DNA from 3 places in the Sphingomonas sp. GW821-FHT10F11 genome. Region 1 is predicted to be linked to each of the others. Evidence: predicted binding sites of a transcription regulator. Region 1 holds the regulator's gene; each other region holds the start of a gene.
What was found. The regulator LexA, encoded in region 1, represses DNA repair genes until DNA is damaged. The targets are predictions, from matches to a motif close to GTTCCNCNCTTGTTCT.
Positions count from the first base shown of each region.

Region 2: the regulator LexA is predicted to act here: its motif matches at 3,756-3,771, upstream of AC1RT8_RS04685 (ATP-dependent helicase).
Region 3: the regulator LexA is predicted to act here: its motif matches at 5,056-5,071, upstream of recA (recombinase RecA).

Region 1 is NZ_JBXASH010000001.1:1,065,851-1,073,181, reverse strand. Features, by position in the region: gene AC1RT8_RS05275 (hypothetical protein) at 307-492, opposite strand; gene AC1RT8_RS05270 (citrate synthase) at 492-1,775, opposite strand; gene gltX (glutamate--tRNA ligase) at 1,799-3,244, opposite strand; partial or broken gene AC1RT8_RS05260 (ComEC/Rec2 family competence protein) at 3,273-5,510, shown strand; gene lexA (transcriptional repressor LexA) at 5,455-6,132, opposite strand; gene AC1RT8_RS05250 (molybdopterin molybdotransferase MoeA) at 6,189-7,331, opposite strand, start outside.
Region 2 is NZ_JBXASH010000001.1:955,228-962,558, forward strand. Features, by position in the region: gene AC1RT8_RS04675 (MFS transporter) at 338-1,600, opposite strand; gene AC1RT8_RS04680 (inorganic phosphate transporter) at 1,868-3,520, opposite strand; gene AC1RT8_RS04685 (ATP-dependent helicase) at 3,775-6,090, shown strand; gene AC1RT8_RS04690 (hypothetical protein) at 6,162-6,959, opposite strand; gene AC1RT8_RS04695 (DUF4304 domain-containing protein) at 7,029-7,331, opposite strand, start outside.
Region 3 is NZ_JBXASH010000001.1:371,495-378,825, reverse strand. Features, by position in the region: gene AC1RT8_RS01770 (M24 family metallopeptidase) at 1-327, opposite strand, end outside; gene AC1RT8_RS01765 (hypothetical protein) at 344-640, opposite strand; gene AC1RT8_RS01760 (dicarboxylate/amino acid:cation symporter) at 739-2,031, shown strand; gene AC1RT8_RS01755 (glutathione S-transferase family protein) at 2,213-2,845, opposite strand; gene AC1RT8_RS01750 (class I SAM-dependent methyltransferase) at 2,859-3,695, opposite strand; gene recA (recombinase RecA) at 3,885-4,979, opposite strand; gene AC1RT8_RS01740 (DUF6304 family protein) at 5,224-5,913, shown strand; gene AC1RT8_RS01735 (adenosine deaminase) at 5,962-6,975, shown strand; gene AC1RT8_RS01730 (phosphoribosyltransferase) at 6,972-7,331, shown strand, end outside.

The sequences.
Region 1 (7,331 bases):
CCGGGATAGCAGGGAAAATTCCCGCCGGAACAGGGAATTCATTGATCGACCGTGAGAAAGAGCGAGGGGCGGCACCCGAGGGGGCGTCCAGCGCTATCCTGCGTCAAACGTTATTTCAGTTGAATCGACGTCCAACGCGGCGGAGCATCATTTAGTTTAGCCGTCATGCCGGACTTGTTCCGGCATCCACTGTGCCGCGCATCCATCGGCACCTTGATTTGCGGCACGGTGGACCCCGGAACAAGTCCGGGGTGACGATTTGAGCTATTCGCGATCGCGGCGAACAACGGGGGTAACCGGTCCTACTTACCGCCGCCCGATCCGGATCAGCACGATACCAACGACCGCCAGCAACGCGCCCCATAGCGCCCAGATGCGCTGGTCGATCATGAAGCTGGACTGCGGCCATTGGATATAGCCGGTGCCCTGGCCGATCCACAGCAGCCCCATCAGCAGCACCAGAATGCCGAGGATGGTGACCGCCGCGCGCATCACCGGCTCGCGACCGGCACGTAATCGCGCTGGGTCGGCCCGGTATAGAGCTGGCGCGGCCGGCCGATCTTCTGCGCGGGATCGGAGATCATCTCGTTCCACTGCGCGACCCAGCCGACGGTGCGGGCAAGGGCGAACAAGGCGGTGAACATCGTCGTCGGGAAACCGATCGCCGACAGGATCACGCCCGAATAGAAATCGACGTTCGGGAACAGCTTCTTTTCGATGAAGTACGGATCGTTGAGCGCCATTTCCTCAAGGTGGAGCGCCACGTCGAACACGGGATCGTTGACGCCCAGAGCGCCGAGCACTTCGCGTACGGTCTGCTGCATCACCGTCGCGCGCGGATCGTAGTTCTTGTAGACGCGGTGGCCGAAGCCCATCAGGCGGAACGGATCGTTCTTGTCCTTGGCGCGCTCGATATAATGCGGGATGCGGTCGACCGTGCCGATCTCGCGCAGCATGTTGAGCGCCGCTTCGTTGGCGCCGCCATGCGCCGGGCCCCACAGACAGGCGATGCCGGCCGCGATGCAGGCGAACGGGTTCGCGCCAGACGAGCCCGCGAGGCGGACGGTCGAGGTCGACGCGTTCTGCTCATGGTCGGCATGCAGGATGAAGATGCGGTCGAGCGCCTTTTCCACCACCGGGTTCACCACATAGGGTTCGGCCGGAACGCCGAAGGTCATGCGCAGGAAGTTGCCGGTGTAGGACAGGCTGTTGTCGGGGTAGAGGAAGGGCTGACCGACCGAATATTTATAGGCCATCGCCGCGATCGTCGGCATCTTCGCGATCAGCCGGTGGCTGGCGATCATGCGCTGGTGCGGATCGGTGATGTCGGCCGAATCATGATAGAAGGCGGAAAGCGCACCGACCACGCCGCACATCACCGCCATCGGATGCGCATCGCGCCGGAAGCCGCGATAGAAGGTCGCGAGCTGCTCGTGCAGCATGGTGTGGCGCGAGATCGTGTAGCTGAAACCTTCCAGCTCCTTCGCGTTCGGCAGCTCGCCGTTCAGCAGGAGATAGGACACTTCCATGAAGCTCGACTGTTCGGCGAGCTGGCCGATCGGATAGCCGCGGTGGAGCAGCACGCCTTCGTCACCATCGATATAGGTGATCGCCGAGTCGCAGCTTGCCGTCGAGGTGAAGCCGGGATCGTAAGTGAACATGCCGGTATCGGCATAAAGCCGCCGGATATCGATGACGTCGGGCCCGGTGCTGCCAGACATAACCGCATAGTCGTGCGCAGTTCCTGCCACGTCCAGCTTCGCGGTGTTGCTCATCGATACGTCCTTTCTCGAACCCGTCAGGCAGCCATCCGGTCGGCGATGCGTCCCAGGCTCTCGTCGCGCCCGAGCAGCTCGAGCACATCGAAGATCCCGGGTGATGTCTTGCGCCCGGTCAGCGCCGCCCGCAACGGCTGCGCGACCTGACCAAGCTTCACCCCCGCATCGTCCGCGACCCGGCGGACCGCGTCTTCGAGAGCCTCTGCATCCCAGTTGGCAACCGCGTCAAGAGCGGCATGCAGGCGCGCCAGCAGCGCAGGTGCATCGCCGGAGACGAGCGATGCTGCATCGCCGTCCATTTCCAGTGGGCGAGTGCGAAAGAGAAAGGCCGTCCCGGACGTAAGCTCGTTGAGATTGGCTGCGCGGGGCTTCAACGACTCCATGCTGCGCTGAAGCAATTCAGCCTGCGATTCGGTGATTTCGAAACCGAGTCGCGGGATCACCAGCTCGGCCAGCCGCGCATTGTTTGCGCTGCGGATATAATGACCGTTCAGGTTCTCCAGTTTCTTCAGATCGAACCTGCTTGGTGATTTCCCGACATCGGCCAGATCGAACCACTCGGTCGCCTGCTCGCGGCTGATGATCTCGTCATCGCCGTGACCCCAACCGAGGCGGAGCAGATAATTGCTCAGCGCCTCGGGCAGGATACCGAGCTCATCGCGGTAATATTCAACGCCGACCGCGCCGTGGCGCTTCGACAGTTTCCCGCCATCGCTGCCATGGATCATCGGGATATGCGCGTAGACCGGTTCGGGCCAGCCCATCGCCTTGATGATCGGCAGCTGGCGGAACGCGTTGTTGAGATGGTCGTCGCCGCGGATGACGTGAGTCACGCCCATGTCGTGATCGTCGACCACGACCGCGAGCATATAGGTCGGCGTGCCGTCCGACCGCAGCAGGACGAGATCGTCGATCTCCTCATTCTGCACGGTGACCGAACCCTGGACCCGGTCGACGATGGTCGTCGCGCCCTCCTTCGGCGCCTTCAGCCGGACGACGAAGGGCGCACCCTCGGGCGCCTCTGCGGGCGAGCGATCGCGCCAGCGGCCGTCGTATCGCATCGGCTTGCCGGCGGCCTTCTGGCTCTCGCGCAGCGCGGTCAGCTCGTCGGGCGTGGCGTAGCATCGATAGGCATTGCCCTGCTCGACCATCTGATAGGCGACTTCGGCGTGACGCTTCGCGCGCTCGAACTGGTAAACGGTGTCGCCGTCCCAATCGAGGCCGAGCCAGGTCATCGAGCTGAGGATCGCGTCGATCGCCGGCTGGGTCGAGCGGGCGCGATCGGTATCCTCGATGCGCAGCAGGAACTTGCCGCCGTGATGGCGCGCGAACAGCCAGTTGAACAGCGCCGTGCGGGCGCCGCCAATATGCAGATAACCGGTAGGCGACGGCGCGAAGCGCGTCACCACTGCGGACGTGTCGGGCGTGCCGGTATCGGCCGCCGCGGTATCAGACCTTGCGCCCAAACGCGCTTGCTCCCAGACTTGAAAATCGATGGCCAGTACAGCCGCCGAGGCCCCTAGCACGCGACCCCCGTGGCTTCAAATCGTGGCGGGCGACCGGTTGCGCAAGGCGAAGGCCGCGATCGAGCTGTGGCTCGAGGCGGAGCGCGATCAGCTTTTCCTGTGGGTGCCGGTGTCGTTTGGGGCGGGCATCGCCGCGTGGTTCGTGCTGCCCGATCCTGGCTGGTGGTGGACGGTCCTGTCTGCGCTGGCCGGGGTGGCGTTGTTTGCGATCGCCATTGCCCGCGGTGGGCGGGCCGGGCGCGTGGTGGCGGTGGGCTCACTGCTCGCCGCAGCGGGACTGGCGTTGATCTGGTGGCGGGCGGAGAGTTCGGACGGGCAGGTGCTGGCCAGGCCCGTGATCGCAACCTTTGAAGCGCGCGTGGAGCGGGTCGAACCGCTGCCGTCGCGCGATCTGGTACGGCTGCGGCTGGCGCCGGTTCGAGTGGTAGCGGTGCCTGCGCGTCCGGGACGCAGGGATACGCGGCCGCTGCCGACCCTGCCGCAACATGTCCGCGTCAACCTGGCCGAGGCGGATGTGCCGGCGGGGCTGTCGCGGGGCGCGACGATCCGGCTCGGCGCCCGGCTGATGCCGCCGCCTCAGCCGGCGGTACCCGGGGCGTACGACTATGCCCGCGTGGCGTGGTTCGACGGGATCGGCGCCACCGGACGCGGATTCGGGCCGGTCACCATCGTCAGCCCGGGCGTGTCGAGTGGCGCTGGCCTGCGCGAACGGCTGTCGAAACACATCCAGGCGAGCGCGCCGGGCGGTGGCGGAGCGATCGCGGCGGCGCTCGCCACCGGAGATCAGGGCGGCATCTCCGAAGAGGATGCCGAGGCGATGCGGCGATCGGGGCTCGCGCATCTCCTGTCGGTCAGCGGACTGCACATCACCGCGGTGGTCGGCGCGGTGATGCTGCTGGTGTTGCGGCTGCTTGCGCTCAGCCCCTGGCTGGCGCTGCGCTTCCGCTTGCCGCTCATCGCTGCAGGAGCGGGTGCGGTGGCGGCGATCGGCTATACCTGGCTGACCGGCGCCGAGGTGCCGACGATCCGGTCTTGCGTCGCGGCCTTGCTGGTGCTGATCGCGATGGCGATGGGGCGGGAGGCGATCACCCTGCGGCTGGTGGCAGCCGGCGCCTTCATCGTGCTGTTGCTCTTCCCCGAAGCGCTGGCCGGGCCGAGCTTCCAGCTCTCTTTCGCGGCGGTTGCGGCGATCGTCGCGCTGCACGAACATCCGCAGGTGAAGGCGTGGTTTGCGCCGCGCGAACAGCGATGGTGGCAGAAGCTGGGGCGGACTCTGCTGTCGCTGCTGCTGACCGGCGTAGTCGTCGAACTGTCGCTGATCCCGATCGCTTTGTTCCACTTCCACAAGGCGGGCATCTATGGCGCGGTCGCCAATATCGTGGCGATCCCACTGACCACGTTCATCGTGATGCCGCTCGAGGCGCTGGCGCTGTTGTTCGACCTGGCCGGGATCGGTGCGCCCTTGTGGTGGCTGACGGCGCGGTCGCTCGATCTGTTGTTGTGGATCGCGCATGCCACCGCGAGCATCCCCGGATCGGTCGCGGCACTGCCGGCGATGCCGGGCGGTGCGTTTGGGCTGATGGCGTTCGGTGGGCTATGGGTCGCCTTGTGGCGGACGCGCTGGCGACGGCTCGGCGCGGTACCGTTTGCGATGGGGGCGGCCTGGGCACTGTCGACGCCGACGCCCGATCTGCTCGTCACCGGCGACGGGCGGCATGTCGCGATCCGCACGGCACGCGGTGGGCTGGCGCTGTTGCGCGAACGGGTCGGCGATTACACATCGGACATGCTCGCGGAGAATAGCGGGGTGGACGGCGAACCCTTGTTCCTGTCCGACCAGCCAGAGGCCCGGTGCAGCCGCGATCTTTGCCTGGTCGAGCAGAGAACGGGCGAGCGGACCTGGCGGATCCTCGCGACGCGGAGCGCCTATCTCGTGCCTGCGGACGAACTGATCGCAGCCTGCGCCACCGCCGATATCGTCGTCAGCGAGCGCTGGCTACCGGGCGGATGCCGCCCGCGCTGGCTAAAGCTCGACCGCGACATGCTGGCCAGGACCGGCGGGGTCGCGGTGACGTTGCGCACCGGCCATGTCGTCACCGTGCTCCAGCCGGGCGACCGCCACCCCTGGCGGGTGGCGGCGCCGGTAGCGGTCAGACGTAGCGGCGGAGCAGGCCGGCGAGCTTACCCTGCACGCGCACCTGATCGGGAGAATAACGCTGGGGATCGTACGCGCGGTTCGCCGGATCGAGGCGGATCATCGCGCCCTCCCGGCGGAAATATTTGAGCGTCGCCTCGCTCTCCTCGATCAGCGCCACGACGATCTCCCCGTCGCGCGCGGTGTCGGCGCGCCGGATCAGCGCATAGTCGCCGTCGAGAATACCGGCATCGACCATCGAGTCACCCGAGACTTCGAGCGCATAATGCTCGCCGCCGCCGAGTAGCGCGGCGGGCACCGCGAGCATCGACTGCCCCTCGAACGCCTCGATCGGCACACCGGCCGCGATTCGGCCGTGCAGCGGGATCTCGATCACGTCGTTCGCGGGCTCGGGGATTTTCTTCACATTGCCGGTCGGTGCGGCGACCGCAGCAGCGCCCTTGCGCACTGCCTCGGGCCGCTCCGGCATGCGCAGCACCTCGAGCGCGCGGGCGCGGTTGGGCAGGCGGCGGATGAACTTGCGTTCCTCCAGCGCGCTGATCAGGCGGTGCACACCCGATTTGGACTTGAGGTCGAGCGCCTCCTTCATTTCCTCGAACGAGGGCGAAACGCCGCTCGCCTCGAGCCGGTCGTTAATGAAGCAGATCAGCTCGTGCTGCTTGCGGGTAAGCATCCCAATTCCTCCGTCGGAACAGACTGGGAACGTTTATGCAATGTTCCGCCGCCGTGTCAAGCGAATGGAAGGATTTCCACCACTTCTCCCGCGCCGAGCGCCGGGGCGTGGGGCGCTCGGACGATCAGGCAGTCGGCGCGCGCGAGGGTCAGGAGCATCGAGCTGTCCTGCGTGTGTGCCGCGAAGACATGGCCGTTACGGGTCGTGGCGCGGAGATAGTCCTGGCGGTGATCGTTCGCCGGCAGGTCTTCGCCGAGGATCGCGGTGGCAGCGCGAGGCAGCGGATCGAGCGCCCCGGCCATGGTTGCGATCAGCGGGCGGAGGAAGAGGAAGGCAGTAACGAAGGCCGAGACCGGGTTGCCCGGCAGGCCGAGCACCACCGCGGCGCCCAGCCGGCCCGCCATCATCGGCTTGCCCGGGCGGAGTGCGATCCGCCAGAAGTCGATGCTGCCGCCGGCTGCCTCGAGCGCGGGGCGGACCAGGTCGTGATCGCCGACCGAGGCGCCGCCGGTGGTGACGAGGATGTCGGCATCGACCGAAGCGAAGGCCGTGGTGATGGTCTCGAGCCGGTCGGGCAGGATGCCGAGATCGATCACCTTGACCGGCAGGTCGGCGAGCAGGGCGGCAAGCATCGCGCCGTTGGATTCGGGCAGCGTCGCTTCGGTCAGCGCGGCGCCGGGTGCGACCAGCTCGTCGCCGGTCGCGACGATGGCGACGCGCAGACGGCGGGTGACGGGGAGGGCGCCATGCCCGCCAGTCGCCGCCACGGCGATCCGCGCCGGGGTGAGCCGCGTGCCTTGGGGGATGAGCAAGTCGCCGCTGGAGAAGTCCAGGCCCTTGCGACGGACGTTCCTGCCCCTGACGGCGGGTCCTTCGCCGGCGAGCAGGATCAGGCCGCCCTCCTGCCGTGCCTCTTCCTGGACAAGCACGGTATCGGCGCCGGCGGGCATGGCGGCGCCGGTGAAGATACGCGCCGTCTCCATCGCACCGATGCTGCCGGTAAAGGGCCGGCCGGCGGCGCTCTCGCCGACCAGGGCGAAGGGGCCGGGCAGGTCGGCGAAGCTGATGGCATAGCCGTCCATCGCCGAGAGGTCGCTGGCGGGCTGGGTCCGCGCCGCGACCACGTCCCGGGCGGCCCAGCGGCCTGCGGCGTCGCGCAACGGCACCGTCTCCGCTTCGATCGGAGGGGCGAGCGCGAA
Region 2 (7,331 bases), 110 kb from region 1:
CTTTCGCTGTTCGAGGCGACTCCGCATGGCATAGTGACGAGTATTCGACTCCCTTCAACAGCGCTTCGGACAAACGACTTGCCGAATTGTGCGAGGGGTATCGGAATTTCTTCCGGCTTTACTTGAGGCCCCTCGTAACGAGCGCGTCCACGGGTCTAGCGCGATGTTGAGTTGGCTTGAATCAGGCCCTTCCCCCGTTCGGCCCCGGACTTGATCCGGGGTCGTCGAAGCCCTGCTCTTCGCTTCCGCAGAAGAAAGAACAGCCCTTCGACAAGCTCAGGGCGAACGGAGTGGGGGATCAACCAGCTCGACGAAGCGTCAGGCAGAGTTGGTGTCGTCAGCGCGGCTTGTGCAGCAGTGCCAGCCCGCCGAAGCTGAGCAGCCCCGCCACCATCAGATAGACGCCGACCAGCCCCAGCCCGCCCTTCCCCGCCAGCCAGGACGCGGCGATCGGCGCCATCGCGCCGCCCAGGATGCCGCCGACATTGAAGGTCATCGACACGCCAGTATAGCGTACCTCGGCCGGGAAGAGTTCGGGCAGCCAGCCGCCGAGCGGGCCATAGGCAAAGCCCATCACGAACAACGCGAAGGCAAGCCACAGGAACACGATGAAGAGCGATGCGGCGCCGAGCATCGGCCCCATCAACAGCCCCGCCACCGCGGCGCCGGCAAAGCCCCAGCGCAGCATCGCCATCGCGCTGTGCCGGTCGGCGAGCACGCTCGCGACGATCACCCCCAGGGCCAGGAACAGGATCGCCGCCAGCTCGACCGCGAGGAACGCCTGGCGGTTATGGCCCAGCGTCGTCGTGCCGTAGCCGAGCGCAAACGCCGTCGCGAGGTAGAAGAGCGCGAAGCACGCCACCACACCGAAGATACCCGCAAGGGTCGGGCGGAGATGATCGCGGAACAGGGTGACGATCGGCACCCTGGGCAGCTTTTCTTCCTTCGCCGCCTCCAGAAAGGCCGGCGTCTCGGTCAGCTTCAATCGCACCCATAGCCCGAGCGCGACCAGCACCGCGCTGGCCAGGAAGGGCAGCCGCCAGCCCCATTCGCGAAACTGCGTATCGGTGAGGGTGGCGCCGAGGATCAGGAAGAAGCCGTTCGCCGCGATGAACCCCACCGGCGCGCCGAGCGGCGGGAACATGCCGTAGCGGTTGCGCCAGCCCGGCGGCGCATTCTCCACCGCGAGCAGCGAGGCCCCGCCCCATTCGCCGCCCAGCCCCAGCCCCTGGCCGAAGCGCAGGATGCACAGAATCAGCGGCGCGACCCAGCCGATCTGGGCATAGGTCGGCAGGAACGCGATCGCGACGGTCGATCCGCCCATCAGCATCAGCGAGGCGACCAGCGTCGACTTGCGCCCGATCCGGTCGCCGAAATGGCCGAAGATCGCGGCGCCGACCGGGCGGGCGATGAAGGCGAGGCCGAAGCTGGCATAGGACAGCAGCAATTGCGCGCCCTGGTCCTCGGCCGGGAAGAACAACGGCCCGAACACCAAAGCCGCGGCGGTCGCGTAGATGTAGAAATCGTAGAACTCGACCGAGGTGCCGATCAGGCTGGCGAGCAGCACGCGCTTGTGTGCGGTCATGGGGAGCGAGGTCATCCCCGCTGGTTCGCGCGGGGGTGCACGTTGGTCAAGAAACTATTCCCTTCTACCCCTCCCTTCCCTTCACACCTCTCCCAGCGGGAGAGGGAGGGGCCCGTTCGGCGAAGCCGAATGGGAGGGTGAGGGTGAGTGGTGCGTAAGAGGGTCGCCCTCACCCTTTCCGTCGCTTCGCTCCTCCAGTGTCGGGTGAACAGCGCCCCGCGCTGTTCAGGTCATGCCGGGGGCATGACCGACCCGACACTCTCTCCCGCTGGGAGAGGGAAATTACCGCGTCGCGAAGGCATCCAGCAGGGTCAGCATCAGCCAGTACAGCCCGCCCGCCAGCAGCATCGCCGCCGGCAGGGTCATCACCCAGGCAAGCGCCATGCTGCCGATGGTCCGCGCGCGCAGGCCCGCGCCGTTCGCCACCGAGGAACCGGCCACGCCGCTCGTCAGGATATGCGTGGTCGATACCGGCAGGCCGTAATGCTCGGCCGCGAAGATCGTGCCCGCCGCGACCAGCTCGGCCGAGGCGCCCATGCCATAGGTCAGGTGAGTCTTGCCGATCCGCTCGCCGACCGTGACGACGATCCGCTTCCAGCCGACCATCGTGCCCAGCCCGAGCGCCAGCGCAACGGTGATCTTCACCCAGAGCGGGATATAGCGCGTGCCCTGCTCCAGATGAGTCTGATAGCCGCCGATCGTCTTCAGCTCGGGTTCGGAGAAAGTCTTCGCCGCGGCCGGATCCTTGGTCACCAGGCGCGTGGTGTCGAGCACCAGATACATGTCGTTGCGCAGGTTCGGCGTCGCCGCGGCGGGCACCTTGTCGAGCGACCCGAAGCCGCTGATCCGCTGGCTCACGTCGCGCGACAGCGTGTCGACCGCGGCATAGACCTGCGGGCTCGCCGCCTGCTTGGTCTGGAGCGCCCGGGTCAGGGTATCGCGCGCCACGCCGACATCGTTGCTGGCGGCGCCCGCGGAATGGGCGCTGAATGCCGAGGCCGCGCTGGTCGCGCTGGCCACGAACGCCGGCGTCGCGCTTTCGGGCATGGTGCGGTTGAGCGCATAGGCCGTCGGCGCGCAGCCGATCAGGATGAGCATGATCAGGCCCATGCCCTTCTGCCCGTCATTGCCGCCATGCGCGAAGGAGACGGCGGTGCAGGTCGCGATCAGCAGCGCGCGGATGCCCCGGGGTGGCGGCGCATTGGCCTCCGGCTCGCGGTACAGCTTGGGATTGCGCAGCACCATCCGCATCACGAACAGCAGCGCCATCGCCGCGAAGAAGCCGATCAGCGGCGCCATCCACAGGCCGGTCAGGATCTTGTACGCCTGGCTCCAGTCGACGCCCGAGGTGCCGCCCTTGCTCGCCGACAGCAGCTGGTTGGCGAACCCGACGCCCAGGATCGACCCGATCAGCGCGTGGCTGGAGGAATTGGGCAGCCCGACATACCAGGTCGCGAGGTTCCAGATCACCGCCGCGAGCAGCAGCGCGAAGATCATCGCGAAGCCGGCATTGCTGCCGACATGCAGGATGAGATCGACCGGCAACAGCGTGATGATCGAATAGGCCACCGCCCCGCTGGAGAACATCACGCCGAGGAAATTGAAGAAACCCGACCATACCACTGCGACATGGGCGGGCATGGAGTTGGTGTAGATCACCGTCGCGACGGCATTGGCGGTGTCGTGAAAGCCGTTCACGAACTCGAAGCCGAGCGCGATCAGCAGCGCGAGGCCGAGGAACAGGAACACGCCCGTCGCCATCTGCTCGCCGACCTGCGCGGTATCGGTGAAGATGCTGAACCCGGCATAGGCAAGGCCGCCGAGCAGCACCGCGAGGAACAGCCAGCGCCCGGCAGGGTGCATCGCGTGGTCGAGCCGGGGCCCGCTGGACGGGCGCTCGACCGACTCGGGGAGCGCTGAAACGATCGTTGCCATGGTGAACCGCTTTGCGCGCTTATGTGACAGGTTGATGACAATGGGGCGGGGCGCCCTGACCCTATCTCGGAATCCCTCTCCCAGCGGGAGAGGGAGGGAGCCGCCGGAGGCGGCGGAAGGGTGAGGGTGAGTTCGAGCCTCACTATCCAGTCGCCCTCACCCTCCCGTCGCCGCGCTCCTCCTTCCCCTCTCCCGCTGGGAGAGGGAGCTAAGCACGCTTGCCCCAAACCGCCGCGTTCCCTACCTGTTCACCGATGAGTCTTCCCGCGCCTTCCCCCCCAAATCCTTCTGGCGACCCGCCCTATCTGGCCGGCCTCAACGCCCCGCAGCGTGAGGCCGTGCTCACCACCGAGGGCCCGGTGCTCGTCCTTGCCGGCGCCGGCACGGGCAAGACGGCCGCGCTTACCGCGCGCCTTGCGCATCTACTGTTCACCAAGAAAGCCTGGCCGTCCGAGATCCTGTCGGTCACCTTCACCAACAAGGCCGCGCGCGAGATGCGCGAGCGGGTCGGCCGGCTGGTCGGCGATGTGGTGGAGGGCATGCCGTGGCTCGGCACCTTCCATGCGATCGCCGCGAAGATGCTGCGCCGCCATGCCGAGCTGGTCGGGCTGCAGAGCAATTTCACCATCCTCGACACCGACGATCAGCTGCGCGTGCTGAAGCAGCTCATCCTCGCCGCCGATCTCGACGAGAAGCGCTGGCCCGCGCGCCAGCTCGCCGGCTTCATCGATCAGTGGAAGAACAAGGGCCTCACGCCTTCCGATGTGGATGCCGGCGAGAGCGAGCTCTACGCCAATGGCCGCGGGCGCGAGATGTATGCGCAATATCAGGCCCGGCTGAAGGCGCTCAATGCCTGCGATTTCGGCGACCTGCTGCTGCACATGCTGACCATCCTGAAGCGCGACCGCAGCGTGCTCGCCGATTACCAGCGCCGCTTCAAATATATCATGGTCGACGAATATCAGGACACCAACAGCGTCCAGTATCTCTGGCTGCGCCTGCTCGCGCAGGAGAGCAAGAATCTGTGCTGCGTCGGCGACGACGACCAGTCGATCTATTCGTGGCGCGGCGCGCAGGTGGAGAATATCCTGAAGTTCGAGAAGGACTTCCCCGGCGCAAAGGTGATCCGGCTCGAGCAGAATTACCGATCCACCCCGCACATCCTCGCCGCGGCCTCGGGCGTGATCGCCAATAACAGCGGGCGGCTCGGCAAGTCGCTGTGGACCGATGCGCGCGAGGGCGAGAAGGTCAAGGTGCTCGGCGTGTGGGACGGCCCGGAGGAAGCGCGCCGCGTCGGCGAAGAGATCGAGAGCTGCCAGCGGGCGGGCAAGAGCCTCGACGATATCGCCATCCTGGTCCGCGCGCAGCACCAGACGCGCGAGTTCGAGGAACGCTTCATCACCATCGGCCTGCCGCACAAGATCCTCGGCGGGCAGCGCTTCTACGAACGGCTCGAGATCCGTGACGCCATCGCCTATCTGCGCGTCGTCGCGCAGCCGGCGGACGACCTTGCCTTCGAACGCATCGTCAACACGCCGAAGCGCGGCCTTGGCGACAAGGCGGTGCAGAAGGTCCACCAGCTCGCCCGTGCCGAGGGCGTGCCGTTGACCGTCGCCGCCGCGCGCATCCTCGACACCGACGAGCTGACCGGCGCCGCGCGCCGCGCGCTCGGCAATCTGGTCGGCGACATGGCGCGCTGGCGCGGCATGGCGGGCGACATTCCGCATCCCGAGCTTGCCCGCCAGATCCTCGACGAGAGCGGCTATACCGGCATGTGGCAGGCCGAGAAATCGGCCGAGGCCGCGGGCCGGCTGGAGAACCTCACCGAACTCGTCCGCGCGATGGAGGAGTATGAGAATCTCGGCGCCTTCCTCGAGCATGTCAGCCTGGTGATGGATAACGAGGCGCAGGCGGGCGAAGCGCGGGTGACGATCATGACGATCCACGCCGCCAAGGGCCTGGAATACGACACCGTGTTCCTGGTCGGCTGGGAGGAAGGCCTGTTCCCCTCGCAGCGCTCGCTCGACGAGGGCGGCATCGCCTCACTGGAGGAGGAACGCCGCCTCGCCTATGTCGCGATCACCCGCGCCCGGCGCCGCGCGATCATCCTCCACGCTGCCAATCGCCGCATTTACGGCCAATGGACGTCGAGCATCCCGAGCCGCTTCGTGAACGAACTACCCGATGCGCATATCGAGCAGGAAAATTCGATGAGCGGCGGCGAAAGCCTGTGGCGCGCCAACTGGTCCGAACGCGCCGATCCCTTCGCGGACGTGGCGCGGGGGACGGGGCGTGGACCGGGGTGGCAGCGCGCGGCGGGGGTGGCGCCCAATGGGGGTGGGTTCACCAGCCGGACCTTCACGCGGGAGCCGTCGCGGGTGGTTGAGGCGCGGGCGAGCGCGGTGAGTATCGGGAACAAGGGGCGCGATGATCTGTCCGTGGGGATGCGGGTGTTTCACCAGAAGTTTGGGTACGGATCGATCGCGGAGATCGAGGGAAACAAGCTTGAGATCGATTTCGAGAGCGCTGGTCGGAAGCGGGTGATGGATAGTTTTGTGACGCTGGGGTGAAGGAGCCACGCTCTAAGACCACCGATTAATACCTCACCACACAACCTCTTGGATGAAGATAAAGCCAATTGTCAGAAGTTCCCACTTTTAATCCTGAACGCAAGATCATTCGCCAATAAATCGACCTGCTCATGATTAAGTATTGGCGCGTCGCGCCAAATTTGTTCCGCCCCGGGCCATTCCGGAAAAATAGGAATAACGCCGAATATTTTGGCATATTGCAATTCGTCTACATCCAGGGTACCTGGAGGGCAACTAAGACAATGCAATATAAGCTTATTCAGCTTAATAGTCATAATTTGCGCGTTATAATCCCCGCTCGGGTTAACATTGGATGACGCCGGCATTAGACTGAATGTCCGATGATACTCGCCGATGGTATCTCCTCCAGTAGCCCGTCCGATCCAAATTTTCCAGTTATCTGGTGGCTTACGGGTCGCGAAGAAACTATGGCGTTCTTCCGGCGTTATCCCAGGTTTTCCATCGGGAGTCGCTGCATCAATATTAATAGTAGTCATCGTAGACCAAGCAGCAATATCGCGAAAAATATTGGCATCAAGGTGAGACCAATCACCTTGGATCAGAGGCGTTAACAGTGGCTTGGCTACTCCTTGAAGTGCACTCATCCAACCATTGTTACAGACTTCACATACCGTTCTAATCTTTCGCTGGCCAAGCGATCCTTGAAATTCTGTTATGGGAAGGGCGGCAGGTCCGTGTTCGCTAAACGCATCCTCAAGAGAAGCTGAAGCTGCCTCGTACGCATCGCCATGCGGAACCAAACGACTGACCCAGTCGGCAATCAAATGCTCCTTGGACATTTTACGTCGCAAACTACAATAAATGCATTCCGCCGCCGCCTGTTTCATCGACATTTCCTCAAAAAAATTCGGAATTACGGTGGGAATTACGGTGACAGTTTACTAATTAGCGCTCCGTTATTCAGAAAATCGCAAGTCGGTCGCAACTGACAGAGCTGCAAGATCGCGGGCAAGATCGCCCTGAGGACTCACTACATTTTTCTGCGACAATTCTAGAAACGCCCTCTCGAATCGACGCTTGATAAGGGGATGGGCAGCCAGGTACGAAGCGCCCGCCTCGCTCGCCGCGTCAGGCCCCGCGACGACGAGAAGATATTCCACGAGCGACGGCTGCCCAATGACCATATGGTTCACCAGGGGCAAGACCGTTTCGGCCCGCTCGAACGCTGCGAAGAAGGGGAAGATGATCTCCCGGATTGC
Region 3 (7,331 bases), 690 kb from region 1:
GAAGAACGGCGTGACGATGCACGGATCGCCCTCGACCGGCAGCACGGCCGCGGTCAGCCGCTCGCTGCGGCCCCAGCGCACACCCGTGAAATAGATCAGCGACGAACCCGGCTCGATCAGCACGGCGCCGATGCCGTTCGCCTTCATCAGCGCCTGAGCCCGGGCGATTCGCGCCCTGCGCTCCTCAGTGCCGATTGGTGCCGTGCCGCTGGTGATATTATTCAGGGCGGAAAGATCCGGCTCCGCCGCGCGCAGGATCGATGGCGTGGCGAGCAGGGGCATCGCGACGGCGGCCCCGGCCAATATCTCGCGGCGTGTGATCAGCATGATGTGTCGGGTCCGGTTATGGTTTCGGCGCGACCGCTTCGCAGCGGAAGGTCACGTGCAGGTTGGTGATGGTGGGGCTGGTGTTGCCGTTGCTGTCGATGGCCTGATCGTAGTTCAGCTCGCCCCTGACCGCCTTCTTGTCGGCGCAATATTTCTCGGCAGCGACATCGAGTTCGATCTCCGTTTCGGCCAGCTTGCTCTCGGGCAGGGTTTCGATGACGATGCCGACCATACCGTCAGGCTGCACGGAAAGCGTGTATTCCGGGGCGGGCAGCGGCGCTGCCTGCAGCAAGGCGAAGAGGAGCAGGCTCATGCGCGCGGTTCCTTCGATATCGCCATCCACCGACATAAGACGCTTGACCGCGCCGCTGCAATCCCCTTCCCTGCCGCGCAAATTCCGGGGACATCTTCATGGCCAAGCGCCTTACGCTCTACATCATCATCGGCCTTGTGCTTGGCCTTGTCGTGGGCTGGGGCCTGCATCTTGCGATCGACGACGGCACGCCGGCTTCCGCCGCGTCGCTCGAAAAGATCGCCGGCTATTTCTCGATCATCACCACGCTGTTCCTGCGCCTGATCAAGATGATCATCGCGCCGCTCGTCTTCTCCACCCTCGTCGTCGGCATCGCGCATATGGGCGATACCGGGGCGCTCGGCCGGGTCGGGCTGCGTTCGCTTGCCTGGTTCATCTGCGCGAGCCTGTTGTCGCTGACCCTCGGCATGATCCTGGTCAACCTGCTTCAGCCCGGCGTCGGACTCGGCCTGCCGATCCCGCCCGCGACCGCCGATGCCGGGATCGTGAAGACCGCCTTCAACCTGAAGGACTTCGTCACGCACGTCGTGCCCGCCTCGATGATCGAGGCGATGTCGACCAACGAGATCATCCAGATCGTGGTCTTCTCGGTGTTCGTCGGCGTCGCGATCACGGCGGTCGGCGACAAGGCAGCCCCGCTGGTGCGCGCGCTCGAGGGGCTGGTCGCGGTGATGCTGCAGATCACCAATTATGTGATGCGGTTCGCACCCTTCGCGGTGTTCGCCGCCGTCGCCAGCACGCTGGCGGAACGCGGCCCCGGCGTGCTCGCCGATCTCGGCTATTTCATCCTCACTTTTTACATCGGGCTGGTGCTGCTCTGGCTGTTGCTGATCGGTATCGGCTTCCTGTTCATCGGCAAGCGCACGGCGCTCCTCGTCCGCTATATCCGCGATCCGCTGATCCTGGCCTTCTCGACCGCCTCGTCCGAGGCCGCCTATCCGCGCACCCTGGAGGCGCTCGACCGGTTCGGCGTGCCGCCCAAGATCGGCAGCTTCGTGTTGCCGCTCGGCTATTCGTTCAACCTCGACGGCTCGATGATGTACATGACCTTCGCGTCGCTGTTCATCGCCCAGGCGTACGGCATCCATCTCTCGATCGGCGAGCAGATCACCATGCTGCTGGTGCTGATGGTCACATCGAAGGGCATCGCCGGCGTACCGCGCGCCAGCCTGGTCGTGATCGCGGCGACCCTGTCGCTGTTCAAGATCCCGGAGGCCGGGCTGCTGCTGATCCTCGCGGTCGACCATTTCCTCGACATGGGCCGCTCCGCCACCAACGTGGTCGGCAACGCGATCGCGGCGAGTGTCGTGGCGAAATGGGAGGGCGATCTCGATCCGGTCGAGCCGGCGGAGATCGAACCGCCGCACGCACCGTCAAAGGGCGTGCTGTAGCGGCGGGTAAATTCCCTGTTCCGGGGCCGATAACAGGGAATTGGCACCCGGATAACAGGGAAAATCCCGGGCCGAACAGGGAATTCGGAACCTATCGCAATGAGAAAGAGCCCGCCGGTTCCCGAGGGTTCCGAGCAGCCCCTATTCTGCAACGATCCCGCGGGAAGTTGAATCAATCCGCTCAGGCGTATGCGTAAGGTCCGCCATTGGCGAGCGCCGCCTGATAGGCCGGCCGGGCATGGATCCGGTCGAGCCAGGCGATGGTGTGCGGGCGGGAGCCGTCGAGCCCGGCGCGGCTGCGCGCGGCTTCGAGCGGGAAGCTCATCATGATGTCGGCGCCGCTGATCTCCTCGCCGGCGAACCAGGGGCGCTGCGCCAGCTCGGATTCGACATAGTCGAGATGCACGTCGATCATCGGTCGGATGCGCTTCGCTGCCTTCTTGCCGAAGAACGGAATGCGGTTGACCACGAGCAGCACCAGCAAAGGCGGCATCATCGACCCTTCCGCATAATGGAGGAACTGGCGGTAGCGGAGCACCGAATCGCGGTGTGCCTGCGGGCCGAGCTGCCCATCGGCCTTCTCGACCAGATACTCGATGATCGCGCCGGTCTCGACGATGATCCTCCCGTCGTCGCTGTCCTCGATCACCGGCGATTTGCCGAGCGGATGAACCTGTTTCAGCTCGGGCGGGGCAAGCATGGTCTGTTTGTTCCGCTCATAGCGTTTGACCTCATAGGGCATGCCGAGCTCCTCGAGCATCCACAGGACCCGCTGCGAACGGGAATTTTCGAGATGGTGGACGATGATCGTCACGGGCGATCCTCTCTCATATGTCGTTGTGTGCCGACCATAACCACGCCGCGGCGGGGAAATCCACGGCATCGCCGGAACGATGGCGCGCGATGACCGCTTCGACGCGCGCCAGCATTGCCGCGCGCTCTTCCACGGGGGCCTGACGCAGCAGCGCCGCGGCCGGGCCGATCCGTTGCAGGAAGCGCAGCGCGGCGCCGACCGGATCGGGCCCCTGCCCGGCACGATAGGCGAAATCGACCGGCCTGGCGTCGATCCGCGACCATCCCGCCGCGCCCAGTACAGCCCGCACGAAATCGGGATCGGCAAAGGCGAAAGGTCCTGGCACATAGCCTGTGGGAGGCGGCGGCATTTCCCCCGCGACGGCGGAAACGAGTTCGGTTGCCCATGGGTTGAGCGCGGGCGGCCGGAAACAGGAGAAGACCAGGCCGGCCCCCGGCACCGTCCCGGACCGCAAGGCCGAAAAGGCCGCGACCGGATCGGGAAAGAACATGACGCCGTGGCGCGAAACGATGAGGTCGACCGGCGCAAGATCGGCGAGGTGATCCTCTGCCGGGCCGCATCGGAAGGAGAGATTGCCCAGGCCGCCAGCGCGTTCCGTGGCGATCGCGACCAGCGAGGGCGAGATATCGATCCCGACCACGGGCCGATCGGGCAGTGCCGTGGCGGTCGCCAGGCTCGTCGCGCCCGCGCCGCAGCCGATATCGACGATCGTTACGCTGCCCGGGGCCGCCATGTCGAGGATCGCCGCGTTGAGATGCACCGCCAGCCCGGCGAGGCAGCGATCGGTCTGCGGCCATTCCTCCGCCCAGACATCGCCGATCGAACCCGACCAGTCGTTCGCGCTCGTCATGCTTTTGTCTCCACGCCAGCGCGATCAAGCCACGCTGGAACCGCTCTATCCCGCATCCCCCGGGCGAACCAGCATGGCGAAGGGGCGCGCCCCAGTCCGAAATCTCAGGCCCCGAAATATGAAAGGCCCGCCGACGCGGGCGGGCCTTTCCGGGTTTTGCGACGGGGGAACGCCGCGTGAAGTCGGGTCTCAGAGATCGCCGTCATCGTCCTCGGGTTCGGGACCGGCCATCATCTCCTCGGCGACCTTGTCGGTGCGGGCACGGATCGCCTTTTCCAGGCGATCGGACATTTCCGGATTTTCCTTGAGGAAGGTCTTCGAATTCTCGCGGCCCTGGCCGATGCGGACGCTGTCGTAGCTGAACCATGCACCCGATTTCTCGACCAGCCCGGCCTTCACGCCGAGGTCGAGGATCTCGCCGATCTTCGAGATGCCCTGGCCGTACATGATGTCGAATTCGACCTGCTTGAACGGCGGCGCGACCTTGTTCTTGACGACCTTCACCCGGGTGGTGTTGCCGATGATCTCCTCGCGGTCCTTGATCTGGCCGGTGCGGCGGATGTCGAGACGGACCGAGGCGTAGAATTTCAGCGCGTTGCCGCCCGTCGTGGTCTCCGGGTTGCCGTACATCACGCCGATCTTCATGCGCAGCTGGTTGATGAAGATCACCATGCAACGCGAACGGCTGATCGAGCCGGTCAGCTTGCGCAGGCTCTGCGACATCAGCCGGGCCTGAAGGCCGACATGGCTGTCGCCCATCTCGCCCTCGATTTCCGCCCGCGGCACCAAAGCCGCGACCGAATCGACCACCAGCACGTCGATCGCATTCGAACGGACCAGGGTGTCGACGATCTCGAGCGCCTGCTCGCCGGTGTCGGGCTGCGACACGATCAGCTCGTCGATGTTGACGCCGAGCTTCTTGGCATAGACCGGGTCGAGCGCATGCTCGGCATCGACGAACGCCGCGGTGCCCCCGCCCCGCTGCGCTTCGGCGATGACGTGGAGCGCCAGCGTCGTCTTGCCCGAGCTTTCCGGCCCGTAGATCTCGATCACGCGGCCGCGCGGCAGGCCGCCCACGCCGAGCGCAATGTCGAGCCCGAGCGAACCGGTCGAGATCGCCTCGACCTGCATGGTTTCCTTCGAGCCCAGCCGCATGGCCGAGCCCTTGCCGAAAGCGCGGTCGATCTGTGCGAGCGCCGCGTCGAGTGCCTTGGCGCGCTCTGAACTCGCCTTGTCGTTGGAGACTGCCATTTTGTTGTCGATGACCTTCAAAGATGCCGCCACTGGAGCCTCCGTCGCTAGACTGATCACATCGTGCATTCAATGCGTGTTGGAAGCTCCGTATATGGTTTGTTCTCTTGGAACAAGTGGGGAACGAGTTTTTTTTGTTCCGCCGTTCATCAAGCCTGTAAGCAGGCGTGGGGCACGCGCATTCATCGTTCCGCTATCGCGACTAATCCGTGCTAGGCCGCCACCGGGGTGCGCCGAATAGGCTCGCCTCCTCAGCAATCAGGCGCGATGGAACGACATGGCTGGCGGTGTACATCCTGAGGAAGCCCCATTCGCTATCTATCAAGGCTCCTATGCCGATGAGCGTGGCACATTTCCGGCCGTTTTCACCAATGACGGTGAAGCTTTCACCATGACGGTCCTCGGTGTGACGTTTCGCGGCGAATCATTCGATAGTCTCGATCCGGATCCAGAGATTCCCGCCGCGTCGCTGCTTGGATTCGCCGCCTCCAATAGTCTCTGCGCGTGCGATATCTCGCTGACGATGCCGCTTCCGATCCTCGTGGAGGGAATCGACACAGTGGCTGACCTGAAGGTCGATCTCCATTTGGGTGCTCGAAAGCCGGCACCGCATGGCGGGATCAGCAACGAATCGCTGAAATTGGCACTGACCTTCTCCGATCTTCGCCTGCTATCTTCCGGCAATACCGGTTTTTTTGAAGATGAGTTGCTTGATCTCGCGCGCCAGCTTCCCGCTGGAACCAGCATCAAGAGCTGTCTCTTCTGTCAATATTCCGATTATAGCCCATATGGCAGCGGCCTCATCGGCAGCATGATGTGTTTCAGAAACATCAAAGCGGAATATAGTCGAGTGAACAGCAAAGAGGCTTTCTGGGGCGTGCATGATCGCTTTGATCGCCAGGTCCAGGAAACCTATCTCTGCGACGACTTCACATTGCGCATTGCCGGCACTGGATACCGCGGCTGAGACGAAAACCGCGCTTGCCCCCCTGCCCGCCCCGGGCAATGAAGCAGCATGACCGACCATGATTTCATCGCCGGCCTGCCCAAGGCCGAGCTCCACCTTCATATCGAGGGCAGTCTCGAGCCCGAACTGATGTTCGCGCTGGCTGAGCGCAACCGTATCGCAATCCCGTTTGCGAGCGTCGAGGAGGTGCGGGCCGCCTACGCGTTCTCCAACCTGCAGGATTTCCTCGACATCTATTATGCCGGCGCGAACGTGCTGCAGACGCAGCAGGATTTCCACGACCTGGCATTGGCCTATTTCGATCGCGCCGCGGCCGACGGTGTCGTCCATGCCGAGATCATGTTCGATCCCCAGACCCATACCGATCGCGGCATCGCCTTCGGCACGGTGATCGAGGGGCTGCTCGCCGGCATGGCCGAGGCGAAGGCCCGGCACGGCATGACCTCCAGGCTGATCCTCTCCTTCCTGCGCCATCTCGACGAGGCGGCAGCCTTTGCCACGCTCGAAGCGGCCGAGCCCTGGCTCGACCGGATCGACGCGGTCGGGCTCGATTCGTCCGAGCTCGGCCATCCGCCCGAGAAATTCGCCCGGGTGTTCGCCGCCGCCCGCGCCAGGGGCCTGCGCCTCGTCGCGCATGCCGGCGAGGAAGGCCCGCCCGATTATGTCTATCAGGCGCTCGACCTGCTCGGCATCGACCGGCTCGACCATGGCAATCGCAGCCTGGAGGATCCGGTGCTCACCGCGCGCCTTGCCCGTACCGGCATGACGCTGACGGTCTGCCCGCTGTCCAACCTGAAGCTCTGCGTGGTCGACGACATGGCCCATCATCCGATCGACCGCATGCTCAGGGTGGGTCTCCGCGCCACGATCAATTCCGACGATCCGGCCTATTTCGGGGGCTATATCGCCGACAATTATCGCGCGGCCGCCTCGGCGCGCGGGCTGGACCGCGAGGACCTGGCGCTGCTCGCGCGCAATTCGTTCCTCGGTTCCTTCCTGCCCGACGATGCGGTGGCGGCGCATCTGGCCAGTCTCGACGCCTATATGGAGGCAAGCCAATGACCGTCTTCACCGATATCCCGCACGAGGACTTCGTCGCCGCTGTCCACACGCTCGCCGCGCTGCTGGCCGATGACGACTGGAAGCCCGATTTCATCATCGGCATCGGGCGTGGCGGCCTCGCCCCCGCGGTCTATCTCAGCCATGCGACCGGCATGCCGATGCTCTCGGTCGATTATTCGAGCCAGGTGAAGGATTTCGCCGACGAACCGCTGGCCAGGCTGGCACGCCGTACCCAGGCCGGCGAGCGGCTGCTGTTCCTCGACGACATCAACGATTCGGGTCGTACCATCGGCCATCTGCGCGAGGTGCTGAGCGCGGCCGGCGCCGTGCCCGGCAGCATCCGCTTCGCCACCTTG